DNA from 2 places in the Paenibacillus sp. MMO-58 genome. Region 1 is predicted to be linked to the other one. Evidence: riboswitches for the same ligand, from Rfam matches in the RefSeq annotation. Region 1 holds a riboswitch; the other holds the start of a gene.
What was found. A riboswitch is a leader RNA that binds a small molecule or an ion and turns the genes downstream of it on or off. The one in region 1 is predicted to bind thiamine pyrophosphate.
Positions count from the first base shown of each region.

Region 2: linked by a shared signal. The riboswitch ahead of thiC (phosphomethylpyrimidine synthase ThiC) and the one ahead of WFJ73_RS07140 (ABC transporter substrate-binding protein) in region 1 are both predicted to bind thiamine pyrophosphate.

Region 1 covers NZ_JBBCVY010000002.1:252,089-260,843, forward strand. The annotation lists gene coaD (pantetheine-phosphate adenylyltransferase) at 1-29, opposite strand, end outside; gene rsmD (16S rRNA (guanine(966)-N(2))-methyltransferase RsmD) at 16-606, opposite strand; gene WFJ73_RS07105 (sporulation protein) at 964-1,497, shown strand; gene WFJ73_RS07110 (L,D-transpeptidase) at 1,608-1,946, shown strand; gene WFJ73_RS07115 (glucosaminidase domain-containing protein) at 1,969-2,754, opposite strand; gene WFJ73_RS07120 (TatD family hydrolase) at 2,897-3,697, opposite strand; gene WFJ73_RS07125 (ABC transporter ATP-binding protein) at 3,718-4,467, opposite strand; gene WFJ73_RS07130 (ABC transporter permease) at 4,464-5,240, opposite strand; gene WFJ73_RS07135 (thiamine-binding protein) at 5,230-5,532, opposite strand; gene WFJ73_RS07140 (ABC transporter substrate-binding protein) at 5,566-6,600, opposite strand; TPP riboswitch at 6,750-6,863, opposite strand; gene WFJ73_RS07145 (glycosyltransferase) at 7,057-8,373, shown strand; gene WFJ73_RS07150 (GDP-mannose 4,6-dehydratase) at 8,445-8,755, opposite strand, start outside.
Region 2 covers NZ_JBBCVY010000010.1:233,894-242,648, forward strand. The annotation lists gene WFJ73_RS25945 (extracellular solute-binding protein) at 47-1,372, shown strand; gene WFJ73_RS25950 (carbohydrate ABC transporter permease) at 1,475-2,356, shown strand; gene WFJ73_RS25955 (carbohydrate ABC transporter permease) at 2,529-3,407, shown strand; gene thiC (phosphomethylpyrimidine synthase ThiC) at 3,556-5,319, opposite strand; TPP riboswitch at 5,631-5,734, opposite strand; gene WFJ73_RS25965 (hypothetical protein) at 5,882-6,346, shown strand; gene WFJ73_RS25970 (hypothetical protein) at 6,360-6,800, shown strand; gene WFJ73_RS25975 (NAD(P)-dependent alcohol dehydrogenase) at 6,833-7,834, shown strand; gene WFJ73_RS25980 (OmpL47-type beta-barrel domain-containing protein) at 7,871-8,755, opposite strand, start outside.

The DNA of each region.
Region 1 (8,755 bases):
GCTACTCGTCCGTTCTCATTCATCTGCATGGGTTGTTCCTCCATCTGCGCTGCCGGGCGAATAACGGTAGATCGTAACTGCCGTATCGCCATATTTTTGTTTTCTCAGCAAAGTAAATTGCTCCATCTCGTCCGGATACTCATGCCCGGCATCATGCTCCACCACAATAGTCGCCCCGTCCTCCAGCAGCGACCGCTGCGCCAGATCGGCCATCAGCTCGTCCATATGGGTCAAGCGGTAAGGCGGGTCGAGGAAGACGATAGAGAACGCGATTCCCCGCTTCTCCAGCAGCTTCAGCGCGCGATCCGCGTCGTTACGGTATATTTCCGCATGCCGTCCCATTCCTGCCGCTTCGGTATTTAATTTAATAATATCAATGCTTATTTTTTCCCGGTCGATAAAGATCGTCCGCTCGATGCCTCTGCTCCAAGCTTCAATACCGAGCCCGCCGGTGCCGGCGAATAAATCAAGTGCCAGTCCACCGTCGAAAAACGGCCCAATCATGCTGAATATCGCTTCCTTCACCTTGTCGGTCGTCGGGCGAGTATTCATGCCTGGAACCGCCTTCAGCGTGCGGCCTTTTGCCGCTCCCGCAATGACTCTCACTGCTTATTGCTCCCTTCCTCTACTGTCGTTGCCTATAGTACCACACTTTCCCTTGGATTATAAAGGCACCTGAAGAGGAGGAACGAGGGCCGCAATATTTTTTTGGCGTAATATGTATAATCGCCCACAAACCGGACAAGATAAAATCATCGGCGTCGGAAGATGCCGTAGACAACCGCGGAGAAGACTTACGTTTCCCCATAAGCTCTTCGTCCGGTTTCTCCTCTCCCATGAAAGGACGCTCAGAAATGAGCGTCCGATTTTTTTTGTAAACAGGCCATTCCCCCACTGCTAATTCCAGTCATTTTGGTATATAGTTACAGTACCACTTTTAATAGACGGGAGGTTTACGGCCCCATGAACCAGATCGGCAGCTATATCGTTCCCCTGCTCATTATTCTATTTGTCGTGTACCGGCGCTTGAAGCGTTCGGTAGGTTTTCAGCCTTTCAAACCGAGCAGGCTGAAAATGCGCATCGGCATCTTCAGTATCATTGGCATTCTGCTGCTGGCCTCCGGCTTCCCGCATCCCGCCATCTACATTTCCGATGCCATCGGTATCGCCTGCGGCGCGGTAATTGCTTATTATGCCATCAAGCACAGCCGTTTCGAACAGCGCGAGGATACATTGTTTTACCGGACGCACGTTGGCATTGAGACTTTGGTCGTCCTGCTGTTTATCGGAAGAATCGCCTTCCGGATCATTGAGATGTTCGGCACCGGAGGCACGACGGCCATGAATCCGGCGGCGCTAAACAACGAAACGGCGCAGATGCAGCAGTATACGAATGATCCGCTGACCGCGGCAACTTTCTTCCTGCTTGTAGCTTATTATATCGGCTATTATACGTTTATCCTTCGCAAGAGCGACGAGAAAGCGGCTGTATCCTAAAAAGCGTTCCCTAGGGGACGCTTTTTTCATTCTCTTTTAAAATCGTAAACCTTGCGGCTTGTCAGGAATATCATGGCATAAGCAAAAAATGATGGCGAGGAGATTGCAACATGGCCGTTTACCGCATAATCGTTGATTTGTCGGACCGGATGCTTCATCTGCTTGATGGAAATGTTGTCGTGAACTCTTATCCCGTTGGCATAGGCAAGATGGTTACGCAGACTCCTTCGGGAGAATACAAGATAATCAATAAACAGGAAAATCCGGGCGGGCCGTTTGGCGTGTTATGGATGGGATTGTCCAAACCTCATTACGGCATTCACGGCACGAATGACCCTTCCTCGATCGGAAGAATGGTCTCGCATGGCTGCATCCGGATGTACAACGAGGATGTGCTTGCTTTGTCCGCTCTTGTGCCGGTTGGAACCCGGGTCACGATCCGGCCCTAATAGCAGGAAAAACGGCAGTCTCTTAAGGGAGATCTGCCGCTTTCAAAGTTACCGTCTGGGTTGCCTGCTCCCAAACGACCTTGCGGTTTAAGGACGCCGCGAGGTCTCTTACCGTTACGTAGCCGGTGGAAATATCGAGCCGGGAATCAAGCGGCTGACCGTTAACCGTTACCTTTCCCCCAGTCCAGCCAATGGCTGCCCCAAGCGATTCTCCAAGCAGCCGGGCTGCAACCCAGGTTGTTCCTCCGTCTAAGAACCCGATCGCGGCAACTAGTCCGTCTGCCAGAATGGGAACCGTCTGCGCGGATCGGAACATCGTTGTCGAAGGCGCGGAGGCGAAAGCCGTATCGTACTGCTTCAAGGAATATTGGTTAATAAGCGCAACCAGCTTACCGGGATAAGCAGGATCGGTCGCATAACCGCTTACATACAGCATGGAAGCCTGCTGCTCCGGCGTTACGGCTGCACGGACTCGAACGTAGCGAGGGGTCGCAAACAGCAGATCCTGATCCTTCATGAAATGATACACGCTGTTATAAGCGCGGAACGAAGAGTTCATGCTGATCAATGTTCCGTCAACCGCTTCCCAAGTTCCTTTCACCACCGCTTCGCCATGCCAATAAGCATTGGGAGTGCCCGATCCGACCTTAATACCTCCGAGGTTGTACCAAGGATGAATGACTCCGCCTGTCTCGAGCATACACTGCGCAAGCCGCAAGGAAGGAAAAATCGTTGATCCTTCGCGTCTGACCTGCAGAACCGTCGGGACAAGCGCTGCAATAAATTGAGATCTTGTGAGATTCGCCATTTACCTCCTCCTTTCCAGTCAAAAACTTATACAAGCTCCTCTCAGTGTATGGAGTTCTGATCCGGTTTGTAACGGTGACTGCCGCTGCGGCAACAAAAAAACCCCGTTACGCCCATCTTCGGGGCTAACGGAGCTTCTCTGCTTACAAACTATAAAATTCTCGCGTATTCGAAAGCAGCCGCTCCCGCACTTCCTGCTCCGGAAGCTGCTTGATCGCGGCGATATGCGCGCAAACATCATGAACCATTGGCGGCACGGTCATACGGCCCTCGTAAGGCCCTTCAAAAGGCCACGGTCCGTCCGTTTCCACCATGATTTGCTCCAAGGGATACCGCTCGACCAGCGTCCTGATCTCCTGTTCGTAGGCTACGTCCGGCGTCACCGAAATCATATAGCCGAGCGAGATCATTCGGTTAATCGTCGCTTCATCTCCCTTAAACCAATGGAAATGGACCTTCTTCAGCTTATGACGTTCCATGATATCGCAAGCCTTCGCCCCATCCTCATATACCGCATGCAGAATAATAGGACGTCCCAGTTCCGCGGCAAACGCGGCAAACCGGTCAAGCAAATCGAGATAAGGCGCCTCGTCGAAAAGTCTCCCTTCCTCGGCAGCAGAGGTCCGGGAATAATAAGGCAAGCCAACCTCACCAATGGCGAACGCTTCGCCGGCCGTATGCTTCGCTTTAATCCATGCAAACAGCTCATCTTGTTCCCATGCCGTAGGAACCGGCTGTTCGGGATGATAACCGTATGCGGGAAACACCCGGCCCGGGAACAACTCGGCGAGCGATGCGTTTGTCTTGCAGGAATCCAAATGCATCGATACGGCTACAACCGCTTCAATTCCCGCTTCAAACGCCTGCTCCAGCAAAGCTTGCCGATCCGTTTCCTCATAAGAATCAATATGAATATGCGCGTCAATTGCCTTTTTCGACTCCATGACGATCAGACTCCTTCCGCTTAATGAAGCAGCTCATGAATCTGTTGCTTAAGTTCGTTAAACAACGGTTCCCTCCATAAATGCGGAGAACGGGGTCTTGCGAAGGGAACTTTTATTTCTTCCAAAATAACCGCCGGCGCAGATGACAATACAATGATCCGTTCAGACAGCAGCAAAGCCTCCTCGATGCTATGCGTAACAAGGAGAACCGATCGTTTGTTCTGCTCCCAGATCGACATCAGCCACTGCTGCATCTGCTGTCTCGTTAACGCATCTAGCGCGCCAAACGGCTCGTCAAGCAGCATTAAGGTATGGGGGGATAGCAGCGCCCGCAGGAAGGATACGCGCTGCTGCATCCCGCCGGATAACACATGAGGATAGGAATCCGCGTACTCCGCGAGACCGATGCGATCCAGCCATTCACGCGCCTGACGACCCGCTTCCTTCCGCTCCGTGCCTGCAATCTCAAGCGCTAGCTCGATATTAGCCGACACCGAACGCCAAGGCATCAGGGAGGCCTGCTGAGGCATATACGAAATATGCCCCCGGCTGCCGGTTACTTGCTTGCCGTCAATCCAGACTTCACCGCCCGTTGGTTGTTCCAATCCGCCAATCAGCTGGAACAACGTTGTTTTCCCGCTTCCGGAGGGACCGATAATGGAGACGAATTCGTTCTCGGCAACGGTGACCGACAAGCCGTTCAGAACGTTTTTCCGGCCGGCATCAAAGCTTTTGCGGATCCCTTTTAATTCAAGTGCAGGAGCTGTCATGCTCTTCCCCCTCCTTTCGCCGGACGCCACCGGATGACAAACCTTTCGATAAGAGCTACGAGACCAAATAAAGCAAGGCTCAGCGCCACGATCAGAAAGACGGATGCAAATACCCTTGCCGGCTCATAACCTTTGGATGACAGAATCATATAATGGCCTAATCCTTTATCAGCTCCGAGCCATTCCGCGACGACGGCGCTTAGAACGGCATACGATGCGGCGATTTTGAGGCCCGAGAATAAGTGCGTAACGGCATTGGGCAATTCGAGCTGCGTAAACAGCTGCCAATCCCCGGCTCCAATCATCCGCATGTAATTGCGAAGGGTCGGATCGGTGTCCTTAAAGCCGTTCAGCATGGCAACGGATACCGGGAAGAAACATACGATCCAGACTAGAATAAGCTTGGGCAGAACGCCGTAACCGAGCCAAATCGTAAGAATCGGGCCAATCGCGATGACAGGCACGTTCTGGGTGACGACAAGCAGCGGATAGACCGCCCTCCGGACAAAAGGAATAAGATGCAGGATTGCGGCAAGAATGATCCCGGCTGCTGCGCCTCCCCCAAATCCGATGAGCGCCAGCTCCACCGTGGCCCAAGCATTGTCCATTAGGCGCGGCCAGACGTCAACCATTTCTTTTACGATAGAAGTCGGCGAAGGCAGCTGCCACTCGGGCACAACGCCGCTATCAACCGACAGCTGCCAGGCGGCAAGGATAAGGATGACTAGCAGCAGAGAAGGCCAGACCGCATGATACCAGCCTTTATTGCCCATCCGGATACTTCTCCAAGAGCCGGCCCATGGAAGCCCCGTTAGCCGGATTGAAATAGACTTTCACCTGCGAGATAACGGAAGGACAGCCCATCTCGGTCATAGCTTCATTCATGGATTGCACGATTTCGAATAACTGCGGGAGTTCGCCCTCCATCGTTGTCTCCAGAGGCGCTACCCGGTATGGGACGCCGGATGCCTTTATGATCTCGATTGCCCGGTCCACGTACGGAATAACGCTTTCCCCGTTTGGTGTTGTTGGAAGAATTTGAATACTTACTAGCGCGTTGGCCATCATCGTCAGCTCCTCTTACCCTATTGTTGTGTCCTAAGCTTTCGGCAGGAAGTCGTTCGTGAATGCTTTATCCGCATCCAGCTCCTTCTCCAGCAGCTTGTGCTCGAACATCCATTGCGAATAATTAACCCATACTTCCTTCTTCTGCACGCCCCATTGCGAAGCGTCATCCGTATATTTCGGGCTAAGCCACTTCTGGCTTGCGCGTACTAGGTCCGCATTCAGATCCGGTTCTGCCTTGATCAGCACTTCCGCCGCATCCTCCGGATGGTCAATCGCGAATTGGTAGCCCTTAGCGGCGCCTGCAACAAAAGCTTTAACAATCTCCGGTTTCTCGGCGATCATTTTCTCGCTAGTTTCAAGAAGCGGCGTGTAATAATCCAGCTTGTCGCTGTAATCGGTCAAATAAACCATATTCAGCTTCTCGCCGCGCAGTTCAGCCTCTACACCGGTCCAGGCATAGTAGATCCAGGCAAAATCAATATCTCGCTTCACCGCCGTGAAGAAATCCGTATCGCCGATGCTAAGCATTTTCACTTTGGTTACATCCGCGTTCTCTTCCTGCATCAGAGAGCCGATTACCGCTTCTTCTACCGGCGCTCCCCAGCCGCCGTAGGTTTTGCCTTCAAACTTTTTCGGAGAGTCGATTCCTTTGGATGCCGGCGAAGCAAAGCCCGAAGTATTATGCTGAATCACGGCAGCAACGGATACAAGCGGCACACCGGCAATACGCGCCATGGTGAGCGACTCCTGGTAACCGACTCCAAACTCCGCTCCGCCGGAAGCTACCATTTTATCCGCGCCGTCCTGGCCTGGTTGGATAATCTCGACGTCAAGGCCTTGCTCCTTGAAATAACCTTTATCCCGTGCCACGTACAATCCGGTATGATTCGTGTTAGGCGTCCAATCCAGAACGACCTTTACTTTGGTCAACGGCTTGTCCGATCCATTACCGGCTGACTCGTTCCCCGTATTCTTGTTGTTGTTCGAGCCGCATGCGGCCAGCAGAATAACTACCGCCAGCATGGCTGCGACAATCGCGAAGCTTCTTTTTGCACCTGATCTCATCTTTCTGTCTCTCCCTCTCTCTTCTTGACTATGACGTTTGCTATTATGGCCGGACTACCTTCTGAAAATAAAAAAAGCCCTCCGATTTCCGGAGAGCCATACATTTCGTCAGCATTATTACAGGTCCGCCCGCTTCCTAATCATAGTGGGCACACCTAAATAACAAATTCCTACGCTGGCATTATCCAGATCAGGTATAAGGGTCGGAATTTTCTTCGGAATTCCCTCTCAGCTAGCCTCAACCAGCTCCCCGGTGCTATTCACTTACGTCAATAAACCTCATTATACCCTTTCTGCCCGAAAAAGCCAGCTTCGTTTTTAAATAAGTCATCTATTCAAGGTTAGACATAAGCCGATTTTTACGCTTGGTAGGTTGTTGTCCTTATAGCCGTGTGACCGGCTTGAATAGTATGTAGTCGAGTGCATATCCGCTAATATCGAGAGGATTGAACCGGGGTGAAAAGACGACACAAGAGAGGCAAGAAGTCTAAACGGCCAACCGCATCGAAGTCTAGAAGACGCAAATCAGGAGGCCGTACCCGATCATACGGCAGACGAACCGCTAAGCGGCAAGCAAAGCGAAAACAACGCCGGCTCTCCAACAAGCGCAGCGCCGGGCGGCGGCCTGCCGCGGAGCAGGCAACGCTTCAATCCGACGCTTCAACCCGGGAACCGGGCGTAAATATTATCGGTTTTGTTCATGCCGAGATGGGGATCGGGGAATCCTCGCGGCTAGCGGCTAAAGCGATTGATACGGCGGCCATTCCGTTTGGCCTTCTTAATTTCCCGCTTGCCGTAGCTTCGAGAATGTCGGATTACAGCTGGTCGCATAAGCTGCTGGATAGAGCCCGGTACAACACCAATATTTTTCATATGAATGCCGACTTTATGCGTCCTGCCCGCGAGCATTTCGGAAACGAATTGTTCAACAGCCGTTACAACATCGGGTATTGGCATTGGGAGCTGCCGGAGTTTCCGGAAGAGCATGTGGAAGGCTTCAGCCATGTCAACGAGGTATGGGTGTGCAGCAAATTTGTAGCCGAGTCCGTCTCCAAACGGGCATCCGTTCCCGTTATTACTATTCCGCACTGTATCCAAGTACAAGTCGCGCCGAATATTAACCGCTCTTCCTTTGGGCTGCCGGAGAACCGGTTTCTGTTTCTAATGATGTACGACGTTCAGAGCTCAACCTTGCGCAAAAATCCCCAAGCTGTGATTGAAGCCTTTAAGCTGGCCTTTGACAAAAACGATCAGCGTGTCGGACTTGTCCTTAAGGTAAATAATGCGGACTTCCGCCCAAATGAGCTTGCCGAGCTGAAGAAGCTGATTGCCGAACGGAGCAATATGCATCTAATTGATAGAGTGCTGTCCCGACACGAAGTGAACGCCCTGCTGCAGTGCACGGACAGCTATGTCTCCCTTCACCGTGCCGAGGGATTTGGTCTTGGTCTCGCTGAAGCGATGTATTTAGGCAAACCGGTCATAGCGACGAACTGGTCCGGCAACACGGAGTTTATGAATGCTTCAAATTCCTGTCCGGTATCCTACCAGCTCGTTAATATCGGGCAGGACTGGGGACCTTACAAGAGTCATCAGATCTGGGCAGAGCCCAACATCCGTCATGCCGCGGAATACATGCAGCGTCTCGTATCCGATGCGCGCTGGCGGGAATCCGTTGCGGCAAGCGGCATGAGGACGATTCATAACGATTTTTCCCCTGCCGTTATTGGCCAACGGATCAAGAACCGGTTAAAAGAGCTATGTCTGATTTAAAACAACGCAAGGCCTGCCCGGTATAGCGAGATAGTACTCCCTACCGGGTCAGGCCTTATTGAGCCGTTTTATTAAGCCAACTCATTACGCCAATAATTCAATAAATCCTTCATGGTCTGCTCGAACGGAATTTCCGGCTTCCATCCGGTCTGCTCGTAAAACTTGCTATAATCCCCTACAAGCACCTTTACATCGGATGGCCGAAGTCTTGTTTTGTCTTCCTCTATCGTAATATCGACGGTACTATAGCTCAGCAGGATTCGAATCACTTCGCGTATCTCGTGGCACTGGCCGGATGCGATATTATAGATTTCTCCTGCCTCGCAATTATCCATCGCCATCCGGTAAGCTCTAACCACATCGCGCACATCCGTGAAATCCC
Region 2 (8,755 bases), on a different contig from region 1:
CATCAGTCAAAAAGGGGTTGTAAACGTGTTCAAGAATTCGAAATGGATGACACTCGGACTTATTCTCTGTCTCGCCATCGTAACGGCAGCATGCGGCAACAACAGCGGCAGCAGCTCAAATAACGGCAACACGGCTTCTAACGGGGGCTCGTCTGAAAGCGGTTCCGACAAGAAGGTAACGATCAATTTCATGCATCTGTGGCCGGAAGGCGTATCCGCGGGCCAGAACAAAATCGTTAACCAAATCATCAACGATTATCAAAAAGAACACCCTAACGTAACGATCAAGCAAGAGGTCCTGGATAACGAGCAATACAAAAACAAATTAAAAGTCCTTTCTGCTTCGAATCAGCTTCCTGATGTGGGCGTAACTTGGGCGGCCGGCTTCCTGAAGCCGTATGTAGACGGCAAGCTGTTCACGCCGGTTGACGATCTGCTCAGCGGCGAGCTGAACGGCAAATTCGTGGCAGGCACAACGGAAGCTTACGCGATCGACGGCAAAACGTATGCGCTTCCGCTGGAGTTCAACATCGCTCCGATCTACTACAACAAAGAAATTTTCAAGAAATACAATCTTGAAATCCCAACAACGTATGAGCAATTTAAGCAAGTTGTGAAAACGCTGTCCGATAACGGCGTAGCTCCAATCGCGCTCGGCAACAAAGACCGCTGGACAGGTTCCCTGTGGTACATGTATCTGGCTGACCGCATTGCAGGTCAAGAAACGGTAGCCAACGCCATTAAAGGCACGGCGAAATTTACGGATCCGGGCTTGCAGCAAGCCGCTTCCGAAGTGCAATCCCTGGTTGACGCAAACGCATTCGTCAAAGGCTTTAACGGCCTGTCGAACGAAGAAGCGAAATCCGAATTCCTGAACGGCAATGCCGCGATGTACCTGATGGGTACTTGGGAGCTGCCGAACTTCACAACCAACGAAGACATTCCTCAATCGTTCCGCGACAGCGTCGGATTCTTTAAATTCCCGACGGTTGAGGGCGGCAAAGGCAACGCCGACAGCTGGGTTGGCGGTCCTGGCGTAGGCTTATTCGTTGGGGAAAACTCCAAAGTAAAAGAAGAAGCGAAAGCATTCGTTCAATACTTCGTAACGAAGTGGGGCGAGCAATCCGTAACCGGCGCAGGCGTTATCCCGGCTACGAAGATCGATACTTCCTCGATCCAGCTTCCACAGCTGTACATCGATCTGTTCAACGAACTGAACAAAGCAAGCAGCATTACCTTGTTCGCGGACGTTCAATTGCCTGCTAATGCGGCTGAGACTCATCTGAACATGATCCAATCGCTGTTCGGCAAAGCGGTTAAACCAGAGAAATTTGCATCCGAGCAAGATGCGGCCATCGCGAAAGGCAACTAGTTCAGACATCCAAAAATAAAGGGAGGCCTATCCGGATGGTCGGGTTCGAAATACCGGATAGGCGGCTCTCCTTATTTTTGACAGAGAAAGGAGTCGGCCAAATTGGATAAGGTGTTATCTAACAAGAAAGTCATCGCTTTATACGTTCTGCCATCCCTTCTGCTCATTCTGGCCGTCGTTTATATCCCAATCGTTCTGACGGGCTACTACGGATTGAACGAATGGAATGGCATTGGCGCAATGAAGTGGGTGGGCCTCGACAATTACGCAACGCTGGTTAAGGATCATGCTTTCTGGAGCAGTGCGGGACATTCGCTTCTGCTAGCCGTATTTTCCATGTTGAGTCTTATCGTTTATCTCGTCGTAGCCATGGTGCTTGCGGCAAAAATCAAAGGAGCAAACCTGTTCCGCAAAATTTACTTAATCCCGATGCTGCTGTCCTCGGTGGCAATCGCTCAGCTATGGCTCAAAATCTATCATCCTACTAACGGCATTATGAATAGCTTGCTGGAATTCCTTGGCGTTGCAAATCCTCCCGCTTGGCTTGCAGAGACGGATCTTGTTTTGTTCGCTTTGTTCATTCCGATTCTGTGGCAGTACGCGGGCTTCTATATTCTGATCTACTATGCGGCGTTGAAGAACATCCCTTCTTCCTTGGAAGAAGCGGCTAAGATCGATGGGGCGAATTCGTTCCAAATCGCTTGGAGAATCAAATTCCCGCTTGTTATGGAAGTGGTGAAAGTAACGGTTGTCCTGGCGGTTGTAGGTTCCCTGAAGTACTTCGATCTGATCTATGTCATGACGGACGGCGGTCCGAACGGCTCCAGTGAAGTGATGGCATCGTACATGTACCATAAAGCGTTTAAAGCTTACGACTTCGGTTACGGCAGCGCGGTGGGCTTCTTCCTGCTAATTATCTGTCTGGTAGCAACATGGATCATCCGCAAGGCAACAGCCAGCAAAGACACGATCCAGTATTCCTAAGTAAAATAAATTCTTTAAGCTAATGCTTACGAGGTAAGAATCATCACAAACAGCCTTGTAAAGGCTGTTTGGGTGATAATTCTTTAAGATCATGCTTACGAAGTAAGAATCATCACAATAAGTCAATGACATTGACAATTTGGGTGATAATTCTTTTCAGGAGGTACGCTTCATGTCATCGACAACTATGAAACTGGGCGGAGAAGCGAAATCCGGTTCGAGAATAGGAATGAAGGTCGGCTACGCTGCACTGTACATTGTTCTCATCGCCGTAGCGGTGTTCCAGGTTTACCCGCTCATCTGGCTTTTGTTCTTCTCATTGAAAAACAACCAGGAAGTTTTTAATCTATCGCCGTTTGCTTTGCCGTCGCCTCCGCACTGGAGCAACTACAGCAAAGTATGGAATGCCGGCAATATCGATACGTATTTCCTGAACAGCGTATGGATTACGGTTGCGGCAACGGCCGCAACGATTGTGCTTGGCAGTCTTGTAACGTTTGCGATTACCCGCATGAAATGGAAGCTCAGCTCGCTTGTCCTTGGCCTCTTTATGGTCGCGATGATGATTCCGGTTCACTCGACGCTGATTCCGCTGTTCAGCATGTTCAACAAGGTTCATCTGATCGACAATCCGTTGTCTCTCATCCTGTCTTATGTAGCATTCAACATGCCGATCACGATTATGATCCTGCTTGGCTTCTATGTCGCTCTGCCGAAGGAAGTGGAGGAAGCGGCTATCATTGACGGAGCGAGCATCCATAAGGTATTCTTCAGCATCGTGTTCCCGATGACCAGCTCCGTGCTGGCGACAACGGGCATCATTAACATGATCTACAACTGGAACGAATTTATTTTCGTCAACACGTTTATCAGCTCGGATAAATTCAAAACGCTGACCGTTGGCGTACAGAACTTTATCGGCCAATACACCACCGATTGGGGCGCAATCGGCGCTACGCTGATGATCAGCATCCTGCCTATCCTTATCACGTTTCTGTTCCTCAGCGATAGGATCGTGGAAGGTATCGCGGCCGGTTCGGTAAAAGGTTAATTAAACATTCAAGCGAGGCTGTGCCATTGTCATTTTTAATGACTTTGTTACAGCCTCTGCCTTTGTTCCTCCTCATACGTTGGATTTACTCCAGTGAAATAAGAGGGGAAGGAAGATGACTTATGGGACAGCCCAGCCCCGTTTCATTTCAGCCGTACAGCTTGCTTCCGGACATTTTGAACGAATCCGCCTGTTCTTTCATTCCGGCCTCGAAAGCCTCTTCGTTATTCAGTCCTCGCGTTTCCGCGTATTCCCGAATGTCCTGCGTTATCCGCATGCTGCAGAACTTTGGTCCGCACATCGAGCAAAAGTGAGCCGTTTTCGCCGCCTCGGCGGGCAGTGTCTCGTCATGATAAGCGATTGCCCGTTCAGGATCAAGGGACAAATGGAACTGGTCTCGCCATCGGAATTCGAACCTTGCCTTCGAGAGGGCATCATCCCGGAGCTTCGCCATAGGATGTCCTTTGGCAAGGTCGGCGGCATGCGCAGCTATTTTGTAGGCGATGACACCGTCTTTAACGTCTTCTTTATTTGGGAGGCCCAGATGCTCCTTAGGCGTTACATAGCATAACATTGCCGTTCCGAGCCAACCGATCATCGCTGCTCCTATCGCCGATGTGATATGGTCGTAGCCCGGCGCGATGTCCGTCGTCAGCGGCCCCAGGGTATAAAACGGCGCTTCCTTGCAGATCTCCATTTGGAGGTCAACGTTTTCTTTGATGAGATGCATGGGGACGTGGCCCGGACCTTCGATCATAACCTGAACATCATGCTTCCAAGCGATTTCCGTCAATTCTCCAAGCGTTCTAAGTTCCGCGAATTGAGCTTCGTCGTTAGCGTCTGCGATGGAGCCTGGACGAAGGCCATCCCCGAGCGAAAATGCTACGTCGTAAGTTTTCATAATCTCGCAAATTTCCTCGAAATGGGTGTAGAGGAAGTTTTCCTTGTGGTGGGCAAGACACCAGGCAGCCATGATGGAGCCGCCCCGGGAAACGATGCCTGTAAGGCGTTTGGCCGTAAGCGGGATGTAACGCAGCAGCACGCCGGCATGAATAGTGAAATAATCGACGCCTTGTTCAGCCTGTTCGATTAACGTATCGCGAAACACTTCCCAGCTCAGGTCTTCCGCTTTTCCGTTCACTTTTTCAAGCGCCTGGTAAATGGGTACGGTGCCAACGGGAACGGGGGAGTTGCGGATAATCCATTCGCGGGTCGTATGGATGTTTTTGCCCGTGGACAAGTCCATAATCGTATCCGCTCCCCAGCGGGTCGCCCACGTCATTTTCTCGACTTCCTCTTCGATGGAGGAGGCAACAGCCGAATTGCCGATGTTGGCGTTAATCTTTACATGGAAGCGGCTCCCGATGATCATCGGTTCGAGTTCGGGATGGTTGATGTTTGCCGGTATAACCGCACGCCCGCGGGCTACCTCCGAACGGACCAGCTCCGGATCAACACCTTCGCGAATCGCAATAAACTCCATTTCCGGAGTGACGATGCCTTTACGCGCGTAGTGAAGCTGGGTTACGTTTCGCCCCGACTTTGCCTGAAGAGGCCGGTGGTTCAGGCCGGGGAATATCTCTGCGCCTTTCTCCTTCGCACGTTCCTCGTCTGCAAATCCGTTGTCTTCCGGCCTAACTATTCGGCCGTCGTATGCTTCCGTGTCGCTGCGTTCGTTAATCCACCCGCCTCGCAGAATGGGGAGTCCTTTGCGTACATCGGCCTCGTAGGATTCGTCCGTGTACGGACCGCTTGAGTCATACACCCGCACTGGCTCATTCTGTTGCGGCTGTCCGTCTTTTCCCCGACTATCGGATAATACGATTTCGCGCATGGGAACCCGTATATCTTCCATGGATCCTCTCACATACGTTTTGCGGCTGCCCGGCAGCGGCTTTGATAAAATCGGCATTAAAAAAACCTCCTCAGAACATTCGATAGGTTCGGAATGTCCGCTAGGAGGCCGTTGTTTAGGGAAAATGAGAATGTACGCGGCATAGCTTCAGCAGCTCGTTAATTAGACACGGGCGAATAGGCAGAGCTCACCCTGGAAGGGCAAAGCCCGCAACCCCGGGTCGCTCCTGACGGGGCAGCTTTCGATGCGGCCGGACGATCGCCGACAACAAAAAAAGCCGCCCCGTCGGGAGCGGCTTGAGGTGTCGAAATCCGTGCAAACCGAAACGGACGAATGACAACAGCACCCGTTTCTATCGCATATGGCTGACGCGCACAAGACCACTTTCCTACGCTGGCATAACCCAGATCAGGTTCAAAGGGACCAAGGCTAAGCCTTATCTCAGCCCTTGCGGGCGCCCCTAGTGGAATTCCTAGTCAAAGAGTACACTCGAAGCAGACGTCTGTCAAGCAGCCGTTCAAGCGGAATCTTTCATTTTATGGCTGATAGGCAGGATGATTTGACCGTTTATTGAATAGTAATATACAATCTCGTACTTGATCAGGGGAGGTTGGATGAATTGGACAAACAACCATTCAAGCATGCGGTCAGAAACCCTTCGGGCGTGAAGAACATTTTTGGGATGACGGTGCTGTATTCACTCTTTCTTGTTAGTACGCTGCGGGAAAAAGACGATGATACGATCCTGTACGTATTGGGTATCGCGGTGTTCTGCTTCTGCGCTGCCGTATTGCTCTGGTCTCTGTACCGGGCGGTACAGAAGCCGATTGATTTCTGCCTGCAGGAGGATACGCTTTTGCTTAATGGAAATACAATCACCCCGGAGCAGATTAAGGTCATCATGATCAGACGGGACTCGGTTCACCCGATTATCGGAATCAAGCCTTATGGCGCGAGAATAGTTCCTGTCCGTTTGTGCTTCAGGTATGTGGACAAAGAGGAGCAAGGCTTCGCTGATATCGCTGACTGGGCGAAGAAGAATAACGTAAAAGTCGATTACGGTTTCTTTTTTAGATGGATATAGAGAGGTAAATGAAATGAGAAAATTAACTGGTATCTTGCTGGTTACGTTTGTCCTAATGCTGTCTGCTTGTGCAGGCAAGGGAGCCTTAAAGGCCGATGGCGTGAGCAAAGCTTTCCAGGAGCAAGGCCTTGAAGTTCGTGAGTTAACGTCTGATGACGTTAAACAGCTGGCATCCACACCGGTAAATATCAACGGAACAGAACCCGTAACCTTTGAATTAACTTTGCCTGCTGCAGATATGGCCCATCGCGAGTTTGTGCTTGTCTATGTATTTTCTTCGGAAAAGGAACGTATTCGTATTGAGAGTTTAGACGGAACGCCTGCCCCGATAGAGATGAAGGATTTGTACCCGAATGTCATACGCAAGAAGAATCTGATCGTCAACTATTGGTCTTACAACAAGGATAGCCCGCTGCTAATCAAGCAGATTAGCGGAGCGATCGATAAGCTGTAGCTAATATATCTCCTATTTGGAGGAGGACGGACATGAGTGTTCGCAAGATGAAAGCGCTGGTCTATGAAGCTTACGGTTCACCGGAGGTTCTCGAGCTCAAAGAAGTGGATATTCCCGTGCCGAAGGAGCATGAAGTGCTGATCGAGGTTCATGCCGCTTCGGTCAATTCATGGGATTGGGACCTGCTCCGCGGCAAACCGTACATAACCCGCATTGGCGGATTCCGAAAGCCGCGGTTCCCGATTCTTGGCGCGGATATTGCCGGGAAAATAATTGCCGTTGGCGCCTCCGTTACGCGGTTCCGGCCCGGGGATGAGGTGTTCGGCGATCTGTCCGGCTGCAGCTGGGGCGGATTTGCCGAATATGCATGCGCGGACGAGAATGCCTTGACGCCAATGCCGAAGCGGTTAAGCTTCGAGCAGGCGGCGGCGATTCCGCAAGCCGCCGTGCTTGCCCTGCAGGGAATGCGCGATAAAGGAAATTTGCAGAAAGGCCAGAAAGTGCTCATCAATGGGGCAGGAGGCGGTGTCGGTACGTTTGCCATCCAGTATGCCAAGCTGCATGAGGCGGAGGTAACCGCCGTTGACCGTGCGGGCAAGCGGGACATGCTGATATCCCTCGGAGCGGATCATGTACTGGATTACAAGAAAGAGGACTTTACCGAAACCGGAGGGGAATACGATCTTATTCTGGATGTAGTGGGGACCCGTTCCGTCTTTGATATGAAGCGCGCGCTTAAGAAAGGCGGCACATACGTTATGATTGGCGGATTGATGCCTCGTCTTCTCCAGACGCTGCTCGCCGCACCGCTGATCCGCAGGTTTGAGAAGAAGAACATGACGATTCTGGTTCATAAGCCGAATGACGCCGATCAGCAGGTATGGAAGTCGCTTGCCGAAGCGGGCCGGGTTGCTCCCGTCATTGACCGGCTGTATGGCTTGCAGGATGCCGCCGAAGCTCTCCGGTATTTCGGGGGAGGGGAGTTTAAAGGGAAAGTTGTTGTCCGCATAAAAAGCGAAAACCCCATGCCATAAAAGCATGGGGTTTCTTGTCGATCGTTTGTTAAGCCATTATTTCTTGACGGTAACGGTAATCGTATCGCTGGAGGTAACGCCTGCCGCATTCACGAGCTCACAGCGGTATTCGTAGGTGCCGGACGTTTTGCCCGAAATGGCGGTTACGGCGTTTTGCGCCGCAGGAGTAACATCCTTCAGCGATTGACTATCGATAAGTACGCCATTCTCGTATAAGCGGTATTCCGTGGCATTCGTACCCCACCACAAATTCATCGTTACTTTGTAGCTTCCGTCTTGATCCCAGTTGTCATGGGACAGAACCGCTTTGCCCGGGGAAGCATCGGTTACTTTGACGACCAGCGTACTGCTGGTTGTTTTGCCATACGCATTAATCAATTCCGCCGAATACGTGTAGGTTCCGTTAGCTTTGCCTGCGATTTTCGTTGAAACGGATTGGGCGGAAGGAGAAGCGTCTTTCAATTCGACGGTATCGATCAGGACGCCATTCTCGTACAGCCGGTATTCTGAACCGTTATTGCCCCACCAGAGGTTCATCGTTACCGTATAGCTTCCGTCTTGAAGGCCGTTATCCCAGCCGTTGTTATGGGACAAGACCGGTGTTCCCGGAGCACCGGCGGCAAGCGGTTTGCTTGTCACTTTGAACGTATAGCTTGCAGTTGAGGTATTGCCTGCTTTGTCGGTTACCGTGTATTTGACCGTGTGGCTTCCGATGCCAAGCTTGGAGGCTGCGACAGAATAGCCGCTTGCAATCGCATTATTGTCCAAGAGCAACTGCTCCGAAGCAACACCGGAAAGCGAATCGCTGCTTGCAAGGTCATAGACAAGGGTCGCCGTCTCAACAACGTCCGCCACTTGTCCGCCGGATTGCGTTAGTACCGCTGTTGGAGCGGTCTTGTCCAATCGAACATGAACCGAAGA